DNA from 4 places in the Azospirillum lipoferum 4B genome. Region 3 is predicted to be linked to each of the others. Evidence: riboswitches for the same ligand, from Rfam matches in the RefSeq annotation. Region 3 holds a riboswitch; each other region holds the start of a gene.
The links. Region 3 has a riboswitch for thiamine pyrophosphate ahead of thiO (glycine oxidase ThiO). Riboswitches for the same ligand answer to the same signal wherever they lie in the genome.

Region 1: it holds a riboswitch for thiamine pyrophosphate, as region 3 does, so the genes downstream of both, AZOLI_RS05905 (ABC transporter ATP-binding protein) here and thiO (glycine oxidase ThiO) in region 3, are expected to answer to the same signal.
Region 2: it holds a riboswitch for thiamine pyrophosphate, as region 3 does, so the genes downstream of both, AZOLI_RS19245 (long-chain-fatty-acid--CoA ligase) here and thiO (glycine oxidase ThiO) in region 3, are expected to answer to the same signal.
Region 4: it holds a riboswitch for thiamine pyrophosphate, as region 3 does, so the genes downstream of both, AZOLI_RS16000 (ABC transporter substrate-binding protein) here and thiO (glycine oxidase ThiO) in region 3, are expected to answer to the same signal.

Annotation. Positions count from the first base shown of each region.
Region 1 covers NC_016622.1:1,282,587-1,286,741, forward strand. Annotated here, with positions in the region: gene AZOLI_RS05900 (ABC transporter permease) at 1-766, opposite strand, end outside; gene AZOLI_RS05905 (ABC transporter ATP-binding protein) at 763-1,527, opposite strand; TPP riboswitch at 1,554-1,660, opposite strand; gene AZOLI_RS05910 (acetoin utilization protein AcuC) at 1,739-2,911, shown strand; gene AZOLI_RS05915 (hypothetical protein) at 3,061-3,711, shown strand; gene AZOLI_RS05920 (hypothetical protein) at 3,708-4,155, shown strand, end outside.
Region 2 covers NC_016586.1:205,909-210,063, reverse strand. Annotated here, with positions in the region: gene AZOLI_RS19250 (acyl-CoA reductase) at 1-429, opposite strand, end outside; gene AZOLI_RS19245 (long-chain-fatty-acid--CoA ligase) at 444-1,544, opposite strand; TPP riboswitch at 1,649-1,781, opposite strand; gene AZOLI_RS31450 (Rrf2 family transcriptional regulator) at 2,313-2,759, shown strand; gene AZOLI_RS19240 (NADPH-dependent F420 reductase) at 2,907-3,551, shown strand; gene AZOLI_RS19235 (ISAs1-like element ISAli14 family transposase) at 3,649-4,155, opposite strand, start outside.
Region 3 covers NC_016622.1:304,391-308,545, forward strand. Annotated here, with positions in the region: gene AZOLI_RS01340 (thiazole synthase) at 1-78, opposite strand, end outside; gene thiS (sulfur carrier protein ThiS) at 269-478, opposite strand; gene thiO (glycine oxidase ThiO) at 475-1,656, opposite strand; TPP riboswitch at 1,648-1,747, opposite strand; gene AZOLI_RS01355 (methyl-accepting chemotaxis protein) at 1,973-4,033, shown strand; gene AZOLI_RS01360 (DUF4139 domain-containing protein) at 4,047-4,155, opposite strand, start outside.
Region 4 covers NC_016585.1:480,015-484,169, reverse strand. Annotated here, with positions in the region: gene AZOLI_RS16010 (branched-chain amino acid ABC transporter ATP-binding protein/permease) at 1-391, opposite strand, end outside; gene AZOLI_RS16005 (branched-chain amino acid ABC transporter permease) at 531-1,403, opposite strand; gene AZOLI_RS16000 (ABC transporter substrate-binding protein) at 1,408-2,544, opposite strand; TPP riboswitch at 2,616-2,730, opposite strand; gene AZOLI_RS15995 (DMT family transporter) at 2,764-3,678, opposite strand; gene AZOLI_RS15990 ((2Fe-2S) ferredoxin domain-containing protein) at 3,922-4,155, opposite strand, start outside.

The sequences.
Region 1 (4,155 bases), 980 kb from region 3:
AAGGATTGGCGTCTTCGGCCGGTTGGGAATCGGGTTGCCAGGGCAGGGCGCGGCGGGCCAGCGCGTCGACGGCGGCATAGAGCGTCACTGCGAACAGCCCCAGCACCAGCACGGCGGCGAACAGAAGGTCGATCTGCATGCGGGCGTTGGCGTGCAGCATCAGATAGCCGAGGCCGGAGGACGACCCCACCCATTCGCCGATCACCGCGCCGATGGGCGCCACCGCCGCGGCCACCCGCACGCCGGACCAGAAGGCGGGCAGCGCGGCGGGCAGGCGGATGTTCCACAGGATCGCGGCAGGCGAGGCGCCCATGGTGCGGGCAAGGTCGAGCCAGCCGGGATCGGTGCGGCGCAGCCCGTCGAACAGCGCGGTCGTCACCGGGAAATAGATGACCAGCACCGCCATGGCGATCTTGGACGCCATGCCGTAGCCCAGCCAAAGCACCAGCAGGGGAGCCAGCGCGAAGACCGGGATCGCCTGACTGACCAGCAACAGCGGCATCAGCCAGCGCCGCGCGGTGCGGAACCGCGCCAGCAGCAGCGCGCTCACGCTGCCCAGAGCCACGCCGGCCACCAGCCCGATCAGGATCTCGGTCAGCGTCGTCAGCCCATGGCTCCACAGCAGGGGCGCCTGCCGCCGCATTGCATCCGCCACCGCCAGTGGACCGGGCAGCAGGTAACGCGGCAGGCCGGTGGCCCAGACCAGCGCCTGCCAGCCGGCGACCAGCACGGCGAGGGTGACGGCGGCGCGCAGCAGCGCCCTCATTCCGCCAGCCTCCGCAACAGCTCCGCCTGCAGCGCCAGCAATCCGGGATCGTCGACCGGGCGCGGCACGGGGCCGGACGGTTCCAGCGCCGGCCCCATGACGGCGGGGCGGCCGGTCATCACATGCAGGCGGTCGCCGATGCGAAGTGCCTCCAGCGGGTCGTGGGTGACCATCAGGACGGTGCGGCCGGCCAGCGTTTCCGCCGCCGTCTCCTGCAGCCGCAGGCGGGTGATGGCGTCGAGCGCGGAGAAGGGCTCGTCCATCAGGACCAGCGGCTTGTCCTCCATCAGCGTGCGGGCGAGCGCGACCCGCTGGCGCTGCCCGCCGGACAGGGCGGCCGGTCGGTCGCGCTCGCGTCCCGCCAGACCGACGCGGTCGAGCAGCGCGCGGGCGCGTTCCACCCGCGCGGCATCGGGGCGGAGGTGGCGCAGCCGGTCGCCCAGCAGGACATTGTCCTGAACCGTCAGCCAGGGCAGCAGCAAATCCTGCTGCGCCATATAGGCGATACGGCCGGCCAGGGGCTGTCCGTCGCCGGTTGAGACGCAGGTCGGTGGCTCCGGCTCCGCCAGCCCGGCGAGGATGCGCAGCAGCGTGGTCTTGCCGACGCCGCTCGGCCCCAGCAGGCAGGTGGTCCGTCCCGCTTGCAGCTCCAGCGTCAGGTCGGAGAACAGCAGCGTGCCGCCATAGGTCAGCCGCGCACGCGAGACGGTCACCGAAAGCGGCGTGATCGCCATCATCGGGGCCATCATCGGGGCAGGCATGGCGGGAGTGCGGAGAGGAAGCGCTTGCGGTCCGGCATCACTGATCCCTACGCCGGCATGAACCGGATCAGGTTCCAGGGGTCGTCCCGCAACGGGACCTCTCAGCCGCCCATCGGCTCCCCCCAGTGAAGGCGGCGACTATAGGCGCGGACGATCCGTGACCGCAAGCATTGCCGGAAGCCCTTCCGGAGCGTGGAAGCGCGGGCGCCGCTTGACCGGAGCGCGTCACCGCCTAGTTTCTGGCGGGACCGATGGAGATCCTCCCCTGACCACGCCTCTCCGCACCCCGCTGTTCATCGGCGGCGAGATCTATCGCGGCTCGACCTATGGCCCGAAGCATCCGCTGGCGATCCCGCGCGTATCGACCGTGATCGACCTCAGCCGCGCCATGGGCTGGCTGCCCGACGACATCTATCTCGACACCCATGTGGCGAGCGAACGCGAACTGGCGCGCTTCCACACCGCGGACTACATCGCCGCACTGAAGCGGGCGGAGGCGGAGCAGCGGGTGGACGAGGCGACGGCGGCCCGCCACAATCTGGGCAAGCTGGAGAATCCGGTCTTCGCCGAGATGTTCCGGCGGCCGGCCCACAGCAGCGGGTCGGCCCTGCAGGCGGCGCGAATCCTGGGCGACCGTCCGGCCGGGCTGGTCTATGCGCCGGCCGCCGGCACCCACCATGCGCGCCGCGACCGGGCCAGCGGCTTCTGCTATTTCAACGCGCCGGTGCTGGGCATCCTGGAGCTGCTCGACCATGGGCTGGAGCGGGTGCTCTATGTCGATCTCGACGCCCACCATGGCGACGGGGTGGAGGAGGCCTTCGCCGACGACGACCGGGTGCTCACCATCTCCATCCACGAGGACGGGCGCTGGCCCTACACCGGCAAGGCGGAGGACCGGGCCGGCGGCATGGCCCGCAACCTGCCGGTCCCGCCCGGTTTCAACGACAGCGAGATGGAGCATGCGATGGAGGCGGCGGTGCTGCCGCTGGCCCGCGCCTTCCGTCCGCAGGCGATGGTGATCCAGACCGGCGCCGACGCCCTGGCCGAGGATCCCCTGAGCCGGCTGGAGCTGTCCAACCATGCGCTGTGGGAGGCGGTGGCCGCCCTGCTGCCGCTGGCGCCGCGGGTGCTGGTGGTCGGCGGCGGCGGTTACAATCCATGGTCGGTCGGGCGCTGCTGGACCGGCATCTGGGCGGTGATGAACGGCATCGACCCCGCCGTGCCACCGACGGCGGAGGCGGAGGGGGTGCTGCGCGCCCTGACCTGGAACCGCGCCGCCGGCCGCAACCCGCCGGAGCATTGGTTCACCACCCTGGCGGACGAGCGGCGGCCGGGACCGGTGCGCGACGCGGTGAAGCGGGTGGCGGAGATGGCGGCATCCTGACCCATTTTTGACGAATATCGAACGAAGCCGCGACGATTCGTTGACGGGTTTGGATTGTTCGTTGATCTTCGAAGATCCGCACCGGTGCAGACCGCGCCGATTCCGGCAGGTCGGTCGATGCGGATTTCCGGAGGAGAACGGGCGGGCGGATGTCGAACACGACGCTGTTCCTGATCGCCATCGTCATCATCATGCTGGCCGCCGTCCCGGTCGCCATGATGCTGAAGGATTTCCTGCCGAACATCCTGGAAAAGAGCAGCGGGCTGGAGCAGATCGAAAACCGCGTCTATGTGCTGCATGCCGAGGCGCATGAGCTTCAGAACCGCGTCAACAACCTGGTCCAGCGCCGCAACAGTCAGTCTTCCGAACGGCACCGGCTGGAAACCGATATCCGCAAGGCGGAAAAGCAGATCAGGGATCTGGCGGAACAGCCGCCGCTGTTCGTGCATGAGGTCGGCGATCCGCAGTCCGGCCTGATGAAGTTCGTCGCGACCGTCACGCAGGAAAAGGCGTCGGCCGCAGCGAGAGCCGCCGGCGACCGCGGACCGGTGAACCCCATCTGGCGCTGCGCCAATGTGGCGGAGGTGTGGGCCTCCAGCTTCGACGAGGCCAAGCAGATGGTCGACGTCGCCTTTCCCTTCAAACTGGGCTTCCAGAAGTCGTTCATGCGCGGCGACGCGCGGGGTGGCGGCGTGAAGGGCGGCGGCGGGAAGGGTGGGGCGCCCCAGCCCCCGGCGACGGCGCGCGCCAAGGCCAATTCCGCCACTTCCGATGCCGCCACTTCCGGTGCCGCCACATGATGATCAACTTCATCATCATCCTGGGCATCATCGCCATCGGCGCGTGGCTCGGCAACGTTCTGCTGTCGGTCGAGCAGCGGGTGTCGCAGGCCCGGCAGCGCGTCCGCGGCGTCCGCGGCACGCTGGACAAGCTGGACGCGACCATCCACCGCCTGCACCGGGAGGAGGAGAGCCTCCATGGCGAGATCGAGGAGCTGGTGCGCGACATGGTGGAGTTGCGCAAGAAGCAGGTCGAGGTGCAACAGCGCCTGACCGAGGCGCAGAGCCGCCGCCGCCCGCAAATCCTGATCCTGACCGACCGCCGCAACCCCGGCGACAAGGAATGGCTGGTCACCATGGTCAACCAGCAGATCGGCGAGATCGACGCCGCCCATCCGCTGGCCGTCGAATGGGCACGCGGACGCGACTATCTGGTCTGGGCGGAATCGGAGCGCGAGGCCGCCG
Region 2 (4,155 bases), on a different replicon from region 3:
CGCCGGCTGGAATTCGTCCAGCACCAGCGGGTTGGCGAAATCCTCCGCCAGGAAGCGACGCAACTCATGCGCGCGGAAGGTCTTCAGATAGCCGGTCAGCCCCAGACGCACCATCTCGGCGTCATAGCCGGTGACGATGGGCAGCAACCGCTCCGCCCGGCGGCGCCATGGGTCCTCGCGGTCGAGCAGCCGCTGGATCGCCACATCGATCACCGCGACGATGTGCGCCGTCGGCAGCGTTTTCAGATAGCCGCGCGCCGCCGCCCGGACCGTCGCCGCGACCCGCTCCACCTGCCCGGAATCCAGCACCGGCACCGCCACGCGCAACGCCGCAGCGCCCGACCCGAAGGTCAGCACGCGCCGCTCCACCGCATCCGGCGGCAGGCCGGGCAGATGGCCTGCCAGTTCCGGTTCGTCGCGGAAGGCCAAGGCCGCGGTCCCGTTCAACCGCGCGCGGCGGCGAGGAAATCCTCCACCGCCAGCGAACAGCCCTTGGCCTGCGCCCCGGCGACGCGGCCCAGCAGGCGGAACCCGCCCTCCTCCAGGATGCCGGCGTCCTCGGTCAGGATGGCGGCGACGGAGTTGACGTGGGCCAGATCATGGTGCACCAGCACGCCCATACCGCCGGCCGGCACGTCCCGCCCGGACAAGGGATCGACGACGCGGCTGCGGATCCAATGCGGGCCGGATTTCAGCGACGGGCAGACCGCGTTGCCGTCGTCGTAGAACTGAGTGCTCAGCTCCGTCATGCCGTACATGTTGATGCAGCGCTGGCGCGGCACGCCGAAGAATTCGGCCAGCTGGCCATAGAACTCGTCCGGTTCCAGTTCGCGCGACTGGCCCTTGAAGCCGCCGGTGTCGAGGATGCGGCTCCCCTCCGGCAGGGCGAAACGGCGTCCGTCGCGCGCCATGGCGTCCATCAGATGCACGAATCCGTAGCTGGCGCCCAGCAGCGCGAAGGGCAGCCCCGACCGTTCGGCGGCATCCAACCGGTCGTAGAGCCCGGCGGTGTCGATGCCCGCCTCGCCGATCCAATGGCGGCTGTCCGGCGTGCCGCACTCCGCCCGCGCCAGCTCCAGGTAATGGGCGAGCGAGGAGTTCGGCATCGCCGTCTCGGTCGGGAACAGGATGCCCATCGCCATCCGCTCTGCCTCCTGCATGAAGCGGCGGCGGAAGTTGAGCAGCATGGAGCGGTCATAGACCGTCAGGGTAGTGTGGTGGATCTGGCCGCGGATGCCGCCCTTGGTCGTGCCGCTGGTCATGAAGATGCGGGCGGACTCCTCCGCCGGGCGGCAGCTGAGCGTCAGGTCCTTGAAGGCGTTGATCGGCACCGCCGGGATGTCGCGCCAGCTCTTCACCCCGCGCGGCGTCCGGCCGCGCTGCATGGCGAAGCGGCGATAGGGCTGGTTGTGCTCGAACTGATGGGCGAACACCGCCAGCGCCAGGGCGTTGAAGGCCTCGTCGGCCGCCGCCCCGGTTCCGATGTCGGCCTCCATGAAGGCCAGGACCCTGTCGTAGATCACGCTGTCGTAGATCGCGCTCACCGCCGCACTCCCCGCCCCGATTTCTCCATGCGGCACCGACCGATGGAGCAACAAACGAATCCGGGACAAGCCTGTGGGGGTATGGATCTGCGCGTCGGCCGCAAAGGCCTTCTCGTCCCGCATCCCTACGCCGGCATGACCCGGATCAGGTTCGAAGGGTTGCCGCGTCGCCTGGACGCGAAGGACCGGGCCGGCGGGTGTCTCAGCCTCCTGAACGAGGCTCCCCTGGGAACGGGACGGAGCCTAGAAGACCATCGCGCCGTCTGTCAACGGCGGGGATGTCGGCTTTGCGGAGGGCGGAAAGGACGGCGCATTGATGATTTTCGCTCTCCGCCCTTTTGTGCCGCTGCCACCCTGTGCCGCAGCAAATCCGATATCGGCTTGGGTGGATCGGCCCTCTCTTCAAGGAGACGCAGATGACCGTTCGCAGATTCGCCATGACGGACGTATCGCTGGAGCGCACGCCCAGACAAGACGCCGATGACCTTGGCCCCGTGCAACGCCTCCCATAGCCGGAGGGTTATACCGCCCACGCGCTACGCTGGCGGCGCCACGTCTCCTCGAATGCCATTGGAAAGGTTGCCCAGGGTGGAATGCATTCGTTTACGGTTAGGACTTACGCCAAAACAACCGCTCCCTCTGGCTGTCGGGCGAGATGGTGTAAGATCCAGCGATTGAAGCGATGTTCAAACGAGGTTCCAGGCAAATGACCTGTTGACAGCCCCATGAGTGTGTAATAATGGTATCGACACACAGACGGATAGCGCCATGCCAACCAGTACCCGCTTTGTTGTTGCCGTTCACATCTTGACCTGTCTTGCGGTAACGGATGGCAAGCCAATGCGTTCTGAGGATCTGGCTTATTCGGCAAACACAGGTGCGGTCGTTGTGCGGGGACTTTTATCCCGTTTGAATGATGCGGGATTGACACGGTCGCAGCTTGGAGCTGGAGGGGGTTCTTTGCTGGCAAAGCCGGCCAACGAGATACGGTTGCTCGATGTCTATCGAGCCGTTGAAGATACCGAATTGTTTTCGCTGCATCGGACCCCACCCTGTGAGAACTGTGCCGTTGGCGGCAACATTCTTGCGGCTCTAAAGCCAACCTTGTTGCGTGCACGCACAGCACTCGAAGATGAACTCGCAAAGGCAACCATTGCAGATATCGCTGCCGATGTGGCGGCGATTGGCAGGTTTTCCATTCCACTCGTCTGGTGATCTGGCACGCCAATAAATGTCGTTACGTCAACAACACACAGTCATTTCGGCGCCCAGGGCGCCGAAATGACTGCCGAAACACTGATCAGCCTTCGGGGCGCTGACGGTTTTCATCTCCTCAAGCCCCTGCTTCTAAAGGACAAAGCTATGAGTATTGGTATCATCGGTTCTGGCGCCCTTGGCTCCAACGTTGCACGCGCTCTTGCTAAAAAGGGCATTTCTGCAACAATCTCAAACAGTCGCGGTCCGCAATCCTTGGCCTCGCTGGTTGAAGAACTGGGCCCCTCGATCAAAGCGGGAACGGTTGAGGAGGCAGCAAGCGCCGACATCGTTTTCGCCGCCGTGCGCTGGGTTGATGTGGAGAAGGTGTTCACCAACTTGCCGGCGTGGAATGGCCGCATCGTCATTGATGGCACCAACCCGGTAGAGTTCATCGATCCCAATTCACCCGACGCCACAGATCCGAGCAATCCGCTTGCAGCCTATGGCATCAAGGCGGTCGATCTGAATGGCAAACATTCCAGCGAAATATTCCACCAGTTTGTTCCGGGCGCTCGGGTCGTCAAGGCGTTCAACCACCTTGATGTCAACGTTCTGAAGGAGCCGGAGGTGGCGAGCGGCAAGCGCGTGCTGTTCTATTCAGGTGATGACGCCGCTGCAAAGGCCGAAATCCGCAAGATCATCAAGGATATGGGTTTCGCCCCGGTTGACCTTGGCGCGCTTGACGTCGGCGGCCCGCTGGCATCCCTGCCCTTCGGTCCATTGTCGGCGCAAAACTTCATCCGAATATAAGCGCAGGGCCGGTATCGACTGTCTCCAGATCCCGCTGGGCCGCGGCTGCAGCCCCCCAACCAGGGTTGCATAGCGGCATCAGGGCAACGAGTCCAGGTTAATGCGATGAAGGTGTAAGCAGGTTTGCCAGGACGTTTGGGTCCCAGCCTGCGAGCTTTCTGGTTGATTTGATGGAGTGTTTTCCCTTTCCCACGCGGACGGCATTGATGGCGAAGTGGCGGACGACGGCCATGTTCCGGGCGCCGTGTCCTTTTCGCAGGCGGTGATCTTCGCGGAAGGTGACGTCGAGGACCCAGTGCAGGCAGTTTTCGATGCCCCAGTGCCCGCGCACAGCTTGTTCGAGGCGGTGGGAGGTGAGCGCGGCCGAACTGAGGAAGAGGCGCCGCATGGTGCTTACGCTGCCGGCCTTTTCGACGACGCTCTCGACCAGGGCGATGGTCTTGAGGTGAGGGAAGCGGGGTTCGTCGGGATAGCGCCGGTCGCCCGACAGCCAGTCGACCTCCTGGCTGACGGCATAGCGGCGGCTCTCGATCCGGCCATGGCCTTTGTCGACAGCGGTGTGCTCGGCGATCCGGGCCTCGGGATCATCGAAGTAACGGCCGAT
Region 3 (4,155 bases):
GCCGGCGGTGCCGAGGAACAGCCGCGAGCCGAAGCCGCGTCCGGCGATGGTGAGGGTGTCGGAGGTGGTTTGGGACATGGGGGAGCCTTTCTTGAAGGCCCTCTCCCGTCCCGGGAGAGGGAGGGGACCCGCGCCGAAGGCGTGGGGAGGGTGAGGGGTGAGGCAAGAATCCCGAACCGCATGGCTCCTTGGATCCCCCCTCACCCTTCCCATGGCGATGCCATGGGCCCCTTCCCTCTCCCGGGGCGGGAGAGGGAGGATCAGAGGGTCAGCCGCCCTGGATGGGGCGGACGATTTCCAGGCTGTCGCCGGGCTGGAGCGGGGTCTCATGCCAGCGGCGGCGGGGAACCACGGCACCGTTCAGGGCGACGGCGACGCCGGGCGTGCCTTCGGCGATGCCGCGCGCGGCCAGGAGTTCGGCGACCGATGCGGCGGACAGCGGTTCTTCGCGGCCGTTGATGTGCAGGACGGCGCTCATGCGGCGGCTCCCTTGGCAAGGAAACGGTCGGCGGCGAAGGGGCGCAGCAGCGGGTCGGTCCCGCCGGTCAGGACCAGACGGGCGATGCCGTCGGCGGTGACCGGGGTCAGCAGGATGCCGTTGCGGTGGTGGCCGGTGGCATGGATCAGGCCGGGAATGCCGCTCTCGCCCAGGATCGGCGCGTCGTCGCGGCTGCCGGGGCGGAAGCCGGCCCAGGCCTCCTCGATCGGCAGTTCGGCGATGCCGGGCAGGGCGCGCCATGCGCCTTCCAGCAGGGCGAACTGGCCGCCGGCGGTCAGCCGGTCGTCGAAGCCGCGCTCCTCCGTCGTGGCGCCGATCAGCAGCCGGCCGTCCAGCCGCGGAATCAGGTAGGTGCCGGGCGTCCACACCACATGGCGCAGCAGCGGCAGCCGGGCGTCCATGCGCAGGCAGACCATCTGCCCCTTGACCGGCCGCACCGGCGGCTTCGCGGCGGGCGGCAGCCCCGGCACGCCGGCCGACCACGCCCCGGCGGCCAGAACCACCCGGTCGGCCCGGTGCAGAGTTGCAGCAACCCGCACCCCGACGGCGCGACCGCCCTCCACCGCCAGAGCCACCTCGCCGCACTGCTCGTGCAGGCGGGCGCCGGCGGCCAGGGCGGCGCGCTGCAGGGCGGCTGCCACCTTGCGGTTGTCGACCTGATGGTCGCCGGCACAGAACAGCGCACCGGCCACGCCCGGCTGCAGGAAGGGCTCGCGCCGCCGCACCTCGGCCCCGCTCAGCCACTCCACCGGCAGGCCGAGGTCGCGCTGGAAGCCGTGCAGGAAGCGAACCTTGGCGGCATCGTCGGCGTTGAGCGCGATGACCATGGTGCCTTCGGTGCGCAGGTCCACCGCCATGCCGCTCGCCGCCTCCAGGTCGCGGGCGAAGTCGGGCCACAGCGCCTGCGAGGCGCGGGTCAGCGGCAGCAGCCCGTCCTCCCCCGGTTCGGTTTCGACGCAGGCGGCCAGCATGCCGCCGGCCGCATGGGTGGCGCCTCGGCCCGCCTGCCCCCGTTCGAACAGATCGACGCGGCAGCCGGCCGATGCCAGCCTCCAGGCGATGGCAAGGCCGATGCAGCCGGCACCGATGACGGCGACGGAGGGACGGATCCCGGATGCGGGAATCGAAAATGGATGCGGATCTGGCGCATGGATCATGCGGCGGCTCCCTTCGCTGGAATTACCCAGACAGGTTCGATGGGTGTGTTCTCAGCCGCGCGACCACCGCACGGCACCCCAGGCCTATGACTTGCCTTATGCCAATGTTTCGCTGGCCCTACAAGCGGAATCGGCGCCCACCCCATAAGGTTGTGCGACCAGATGCCACGGCCCGATAGGGAGTCTCCCGTATGAGGCCGGTGACCGATCCGAAGCTAAGCTATCCGAAAAATGTCCGGTGGCCGGGCTTCGACGAAACGATCGACGTGGCCGGCATGCGGAAACAAACAACAAGACCGCCGAGGAATTGCCCATCATGCTGTCCTTCTTCCGCTCCGAATCCGCGCCTTCCGTTCCCGCTACGCTCACAAGCGCCGCTCCGCCCGCCGGCGCAACCGTCGCGGCGGCGGAGGGGCCGGCGGAGGCGCCGATCCGCAGCCTGTGCCTGCCTGCCGGACGGATCGATGCCGCGGCGCTGGATGGGCTGGGCTTCGCCGCCGGAGCGCCGGCGCTGGTGGTCGGCTTCGTCTCGCCGCATGTCGATTTCGCCGCCACCGCCCGCGCGCTGCGCTCCGCCCTGCCGGCGGCGACGCAGCTGGTGCTGGTCTCCACCGCGGGCGAATTGTGCGCGGCGGACGGACAGCCGCTCTACCGCAAGGCCGGCGACCGTTGGGACAGCGTGGTCCTGCAATCCTTCAGCCCGCGCCTGTTCGCCGGGGTCAGCATCCACACCGTCCCCCTCCATTGCGAGGATCTGCGCGGCGGCCGGCCGACCCGTGACGTCCCTGCACGGGTGGAGGCGATCCGCGGCGAGCTTGACCGCATCCGCGTTCCCTTCGCCGTGGACAGCCACGACACGGTGGCGCTGACCTTCATCGACGGGCTGTCGGCCAGCGAAAGCTGGTTCATGGAGGCGGTCTACCGTTCCGGCCATTTCCCCTGCCTGTTCATCGGCGGCTCGGCCGGCGGCACGCTCGACTTCCGCAACACCCGCCTGTTCGACGGCCAGCGCGTGCTGGAGAATTCCGCCCTGACCATCTTCCTGAAGATGGCGCCCGGCATCCGGTACGGCATCTTCAAATCGCAGAATTTCCGCCCGACCCAGACCCGCTTCGCCGTGGTGGACGCCGACCCGATGCGCCGCATCGTGCGCAGCGTGATCGACCGCGACAGCTTCGAGGTGGTGAGCTTCATCGACGCGCTGGCCAAGGCGCTGCGCTGCAAGCCGCAGGAGCTTCCGGCCAAGCTCGCCAGGAACACCTTCGCCATCGAGATGGAGGGCGAGCTGTTCGTCCGCTCCATCTCCGGCTTCGATTTCGAGAAGGGGGAGGTCGCCTTCTATTGCGACGTCAATCCCGGCGATTCGCTGTGCCTGGTGGAGGCCACCGACTTCGTCCGCCAGACGGAGGACGACCTGACGGCCTATCTGCGCGGAAAGCCGCGGCCGGTGGGCGCCATCCTGAACGACTGCATCCTGCGGCGACTGAACAACTCCGACCAGCTGTCTCGGGTCCATGCCTTCGACGGGCTGGCCGCCGCCGGTTTCTCCACCTTCGGCGAGTTGCTGGGCATCAACATCAACCAGACCCTGTCGGCCCTGATGTTCTTCGAGGTTCCGCCCGGCACCGCCTTTTCCGACGACATGGTCGACCGCTTCCCGGTTCATTACGCCCGGTTCCAGAGCTATTTCATCGCCACCCGCTACAACCGGCTGGAACTGCTCAGCCGCATCCGCAACAGCGTGATCGAGCGGATGCACAGCTATCTCGACGCCCTGGTCACTCTGAACAGCGGCGTCCAGGAAACCGCCAGCTACGCCGCGCGCATCGGCGGCTCCATGTCCGCCATCGAGGCGACGCTGACCCGCCATGCCGGACTGTTCGACGGCCATGCCGAACGGAAGGAGGAGCTGGTCCGCGAGTTCAGCCAGCTGTCCACCGTGGTGAAGAGCATCGAGAAGGTCCTGTCGGTGATCGACGGCATCGCCAGCCAGACCAACCTGCTGGCGTTGAACGCCACCATCGAGGCGGCGCGGGCAGGGGACGCCGGTCGCGGCTTCGCGGTGGTCGCGTCGGAGGTGCGCAAGCTCGCCAACGACACAAAGCAGACGCTGGGCGACACCCGCCGCGCCATCGATCAGGTGGTGACCTCCGTCCGCTCGGTCGGCAGCCAGCTGGACGACACCAGCGTCCGCATGGACGAGGCCGCCACCGCCGCGCAGGAACTCCAGACCGACATCCACACCGTCATCGACGAGGTGGAGGGGGCGCAAAGGGCCATCGAAGGCCGCCTGTCCGATCTGAACGACCATGCCCGGCGGATGGAGGACATCAACCGCTACATCGGCTTCCTCAAGCAGCTCGACCGCGCCGGGTGAGGGAGGCGCGCCCTCAGATCGCCAACGCCTTCACCCGCTCGCGCAGGGTCTGGCGGGCGGCCTCCGCTTCGCCGCGGGCAGTCGTCAGCTCGCGGGCCAGGGCGTCGAGGCGGTTTTCGGCC
Region 4 (4,155 bases), on a different replicon from region 3:
CGGTCAGCTCCGGCAGGTTGACCGCCAGCAAATGCAGAACCTGCGCGATGCCCAACGTCGCCAGGGCGAAATAGTGGGATTCCAGCCGCAGCACCGCCAGCCCGACCGGCAGCGCCAGCAGGAGCGGCACCAGCATCGACAGCGGAAAGGTCGCCTCGAAGCCCAACCCATAGCGGCTGCCGAGAATGCCCGTCACATAGGCGCCGACACCGAAGAAGGCGCCCTGGGCGAGCGACAACGCGCCGCCGAGCCCGAAGACGATCTGGAACCCGAAGGTCGCCAGCGCATAGACACCGGCAACTGTCAGCACGCGCAGCCCATAGGGAGAGGCGAAGGCGAACGCGTAGACCAGCAGGGCGAGGGCGCCGGCGAGCAGCGCAAGCTTCTCCACCCCGACACTACTCCCTCTCCCCCCCGGGGAGAGGGTTGGGGTGAGGGGGACGCGCCGCGAGGATCGTTCGGCAAACGAATCCCCCTCACCCTGACCCTCTCCCCGGGGGGGAGAGGGAATCTTCACCGGGGGACGCGGCTCAGCCACGGCGGCGCACCGCTTCGCCGAACAGGCCTTGCGGCCGCAACACCAGGATCGCCAGCAGCGTCAGGTACAGCGCTCCCAGCGCCACTGGGTAGGACAGCACCGACGACACCCCCACCTCGAACAGCGCGATCAGCAGCGCCCCCACCACAGCCCCCGGCACCGACCCCCAGCCACCGATGGTTACCGCGATGTAGGCCTTCAAAATCAGGTCCCCGCCCGCGGTCGGCGTGACGAAATAGCGGTTGGCGAGCAGCAGCCCCGCCGCCCCGGCACAGGCGGCACCGATGGCGAAGGTCACCAGGATCATCGCCGTGACCGGCACGCCGCAGGCCCGCGCCATCTCCGGGTCCTGCGCCGTGGCGCGCAGCCGGCGTCCAAGCTGCGTGCGGGCGAACACCCATTGCTGCGCGCCGATCAGCAACGCCGCCACCGCGACGATGGCGAGCGACTGCTCCGGCACCGCCAGCCCGCCTATGGAAAGGGTGTCGTCGCCGAGCAGCGGCGGCGCAGCGCGCGGCTCCGGCCCGAACAGGATGGCGGCGCCGTTCTGCAGGATGATGCCGATGGCGATGGTGCTGATGAAGACCGACACCGGCGGCCGGCGGCGCAGCGGCAGATAGGCCGCCAGCGCCAGCAGCAGCCCCAGTCCCGCCATCAGCGCCAGCACCACCGGCAGCAGGGCGATGCCCGGCAGCGGGATCAGGGGCGCCAGCGCCACCGCCAGCAGCCCGCCGGCCATGACCAGATCGCCCTGGGCGAAATTCACCGCCGAGGTGGCGTTCAGCACCAGCACGAATCCCAGCGCCACCAGCGCATAGGCCGCCCCCAGCGCCACCCCGTTGACCAGCAGTTGAAGCGCCGCCATCCGCTCACTTCGCCGCGAGTGCGGGGTCGTCGTAGCGCTTCGCCAGCACCGGCACGCGGCTGGTCCCGTCATAGCAGACGATGACGGCGGAATGGGCCATGTTGCCCTTGCCGTCGGACTTGTAGGTCATGGCGAGGCCCTTGAAGGTCTCCGACGACAGAGCCTTGCGGATCGCGTCGGGGCCGCGGGCGCCGGCCTTCACCGCCTCCAGCACCATGGTCATGCCATCATACTGGCCGAGCGCGAAGGCATCCGGCTCCTTGCCGAAGACGGTGCGGTAGGCATCGGTAAAGGCCTTGACCTCCGGCGTGCCGCCGGAGATGGGCGAGGCCGCGGTCTCGGCACAGACGCCCTTCAGCTCCGCCGGTTCCAGCAGGGCGGCGGTGCTCGGCTGATGCATGGCGGAGCCGGCGACGATGGGCACCGCCACCCCGCTGGACGCCGCCTGCCGCAGCAGCAACGCGGTCGGGCCGGAATGCAGATGCAGCACCAGCACGTCGGGCTTGGCGGCCAGCGCCTTGGTCAACACCGGCAGCAGGTCCTTGGCGGCGGGGTCCACCCCCTCCTCGAAGACGGGGGTGACGCCCAGAGCCTTGAAGGCGGCGTCGAGATGGGTCTTGCCGCTCTGGCCATAGGCGGTGGTCTGGTAGATGACGGCCGGCTGCCGCTTGCCCAGCTCCTCCACCACATAGCGGGCATGGGCGGCCTTGGTCACGGCATCGCCGGGGAAGAAGCGGAAGACCCAGGGGTTGCCCTGCTCGGTGATCGAGGCGGTGCCCGAGACGGTGACCAGCGGCAGCTTCAGCTCCTGCGCCAGCGGCAGCATCGCCAGCATCTGGGTGCCGAGCATGCTGGCGGCGACCGCCCCGACCGTGCCGCTGCCGGCCGCGCGCTCCAGCGCCGTCACCGCCGCCTCGGGCGAGGTGCCGGTGTCGACGACTTCGGAGGCGATGGCGATCCCGGCCGGGGTCTGCTTCAGCGCCAGGACGGCACCGTTGCGCTGGCTGGTGCCCTCCAGCGACAGGAAGCCGGTCAGCGGCACCAGCACCGGAAAGGACAGCGTGTCGTCGGCGCGGGCGGCGGACGACAGACAGGAGGATGCGGCCAGCAGGCCGATCAGAAGGGGAAGCGCACGCCGCATGACCGAAAACTCCTCAACACGCGCCGGCAAGCGGAGCGACGCGGAGGGGACGGGGCATTTACGGCCGGTCCGTCGGGTTCCGGTCGGCTCCCTTCGCCGGCATGACCCGGATCAGGTTCGATGGGTGTTGTCTCAGCCCGCGCATCCGCCGATCCGGCATCCGCACAGGCACCCCAGCCGTGAACAGGCGGCGAGAGTGTCGCCGCCGGCCCTGTCCTGTCAAGAACCCAGCCGGCGGCGCGCCACCATGGTTTCACGATGCAGGATATAGAGCCCGCTGCCGATGATGACCATGGCACCGAGCAGCACCGGCGCGGTCGGCAGGTCGCCGAACACCATCCAGCCGAACAGGCTGGCCCAGACCATGCCGGTATATTCGAAGGGCGCCACCACCGCCGGCGGCGCGCGGCGGAAGGCCTGGGTCAGCAGCACCTGCGCCCCCGCACCCAGCACCCCGACCAGCGCCATAAGACCCAGCGCGTCGGCGGTCGGCGCGATCCAGACGGGAACCGTCAGCGCGCCGCTGACCACCGTCGTCGTCAGCAGCAGATAGAGCACGATCGACGCGCTGGTCTCGGTCCGCGACAGGCCGCGCACGGCCAGCGCCGCCAGCGCATAGAACAGCGCGGCGCACAGCCCGACCAGCACCGGCACCAGCGGCGCCCCGGCCGACGGCTGCGCCATCACCACCACGCCGCCAAACCCGACCACCACCGCCACCCAGCGCCGCCAACCCACCGGCTCCCCCAGCAGCGGGGCGGACAGCGCGGTGATGAACAGCGGCCCGGCGAAGCTCAGCACATAGACATCGGCCAGCGGCAGTTCCCGGAACGCATAGAAGAAGCATCCCATGGAGATCAGCCCGGCGAAGGCGCGCCAGACATGCCCCCAGGGCCGCTGCGTCCGCATCGCCGCGATTCCGCCGCCGCGCCACAGGGTGTAGCCGCCCACCAGCAGGAAGGCGACCAGCGAGCGCACGAACATCAACTGCGGCACCGGGTAGCCGGCGGTCAGGAACTTGATCAGCGTGTCCATCGCCGCGAACAGCAGGATCGCGGCCAGGAAGCAGCCGACGGCATAGGGAACCGAATCGGCCTCGGCAGGCAGCAGGTCGGCGGTTTCGGCGTCGGTCATGGGATCGGTTCGGACGGGCAATGGCGGAGGTTGCCCACAATATGGGCAAATCCGCCCGCGTCCCAATGCCGCAACCGCAGGTCTGATAGGCGTGGGATTTTGTTAAGCGTCGGCTGACGGTGCCCCCTCCCTAACCCTCCCCCGCTGGGCGGGGGAGGGGACAAGTGCTTGTTCGGGAAGGCTGCGGCAGTCCCTCCCCCGCCCAGCGGGGGAGGTTAGGTGGGGGCATCCGAAGCCTCCGCCTCACCGCGTCAGCACCATCACCAACCGCTCCACCGGCGTGTCCCCGACCAGATGCGACTCGACGATCTCGTCGATGTCCTCCGGTGTTTCCGGGCGATACCAGATGCCCTCCGGATACACCACCATCAGCGGCCCGGCGGAGCAGAAGCCGAGGCAGCCCGTCATCGCCATGCCCACATCCGTCAGGCCCTTGCCCTGGATTTTCTGGTCCAGCCGCTGCCACAGCGGATGCGC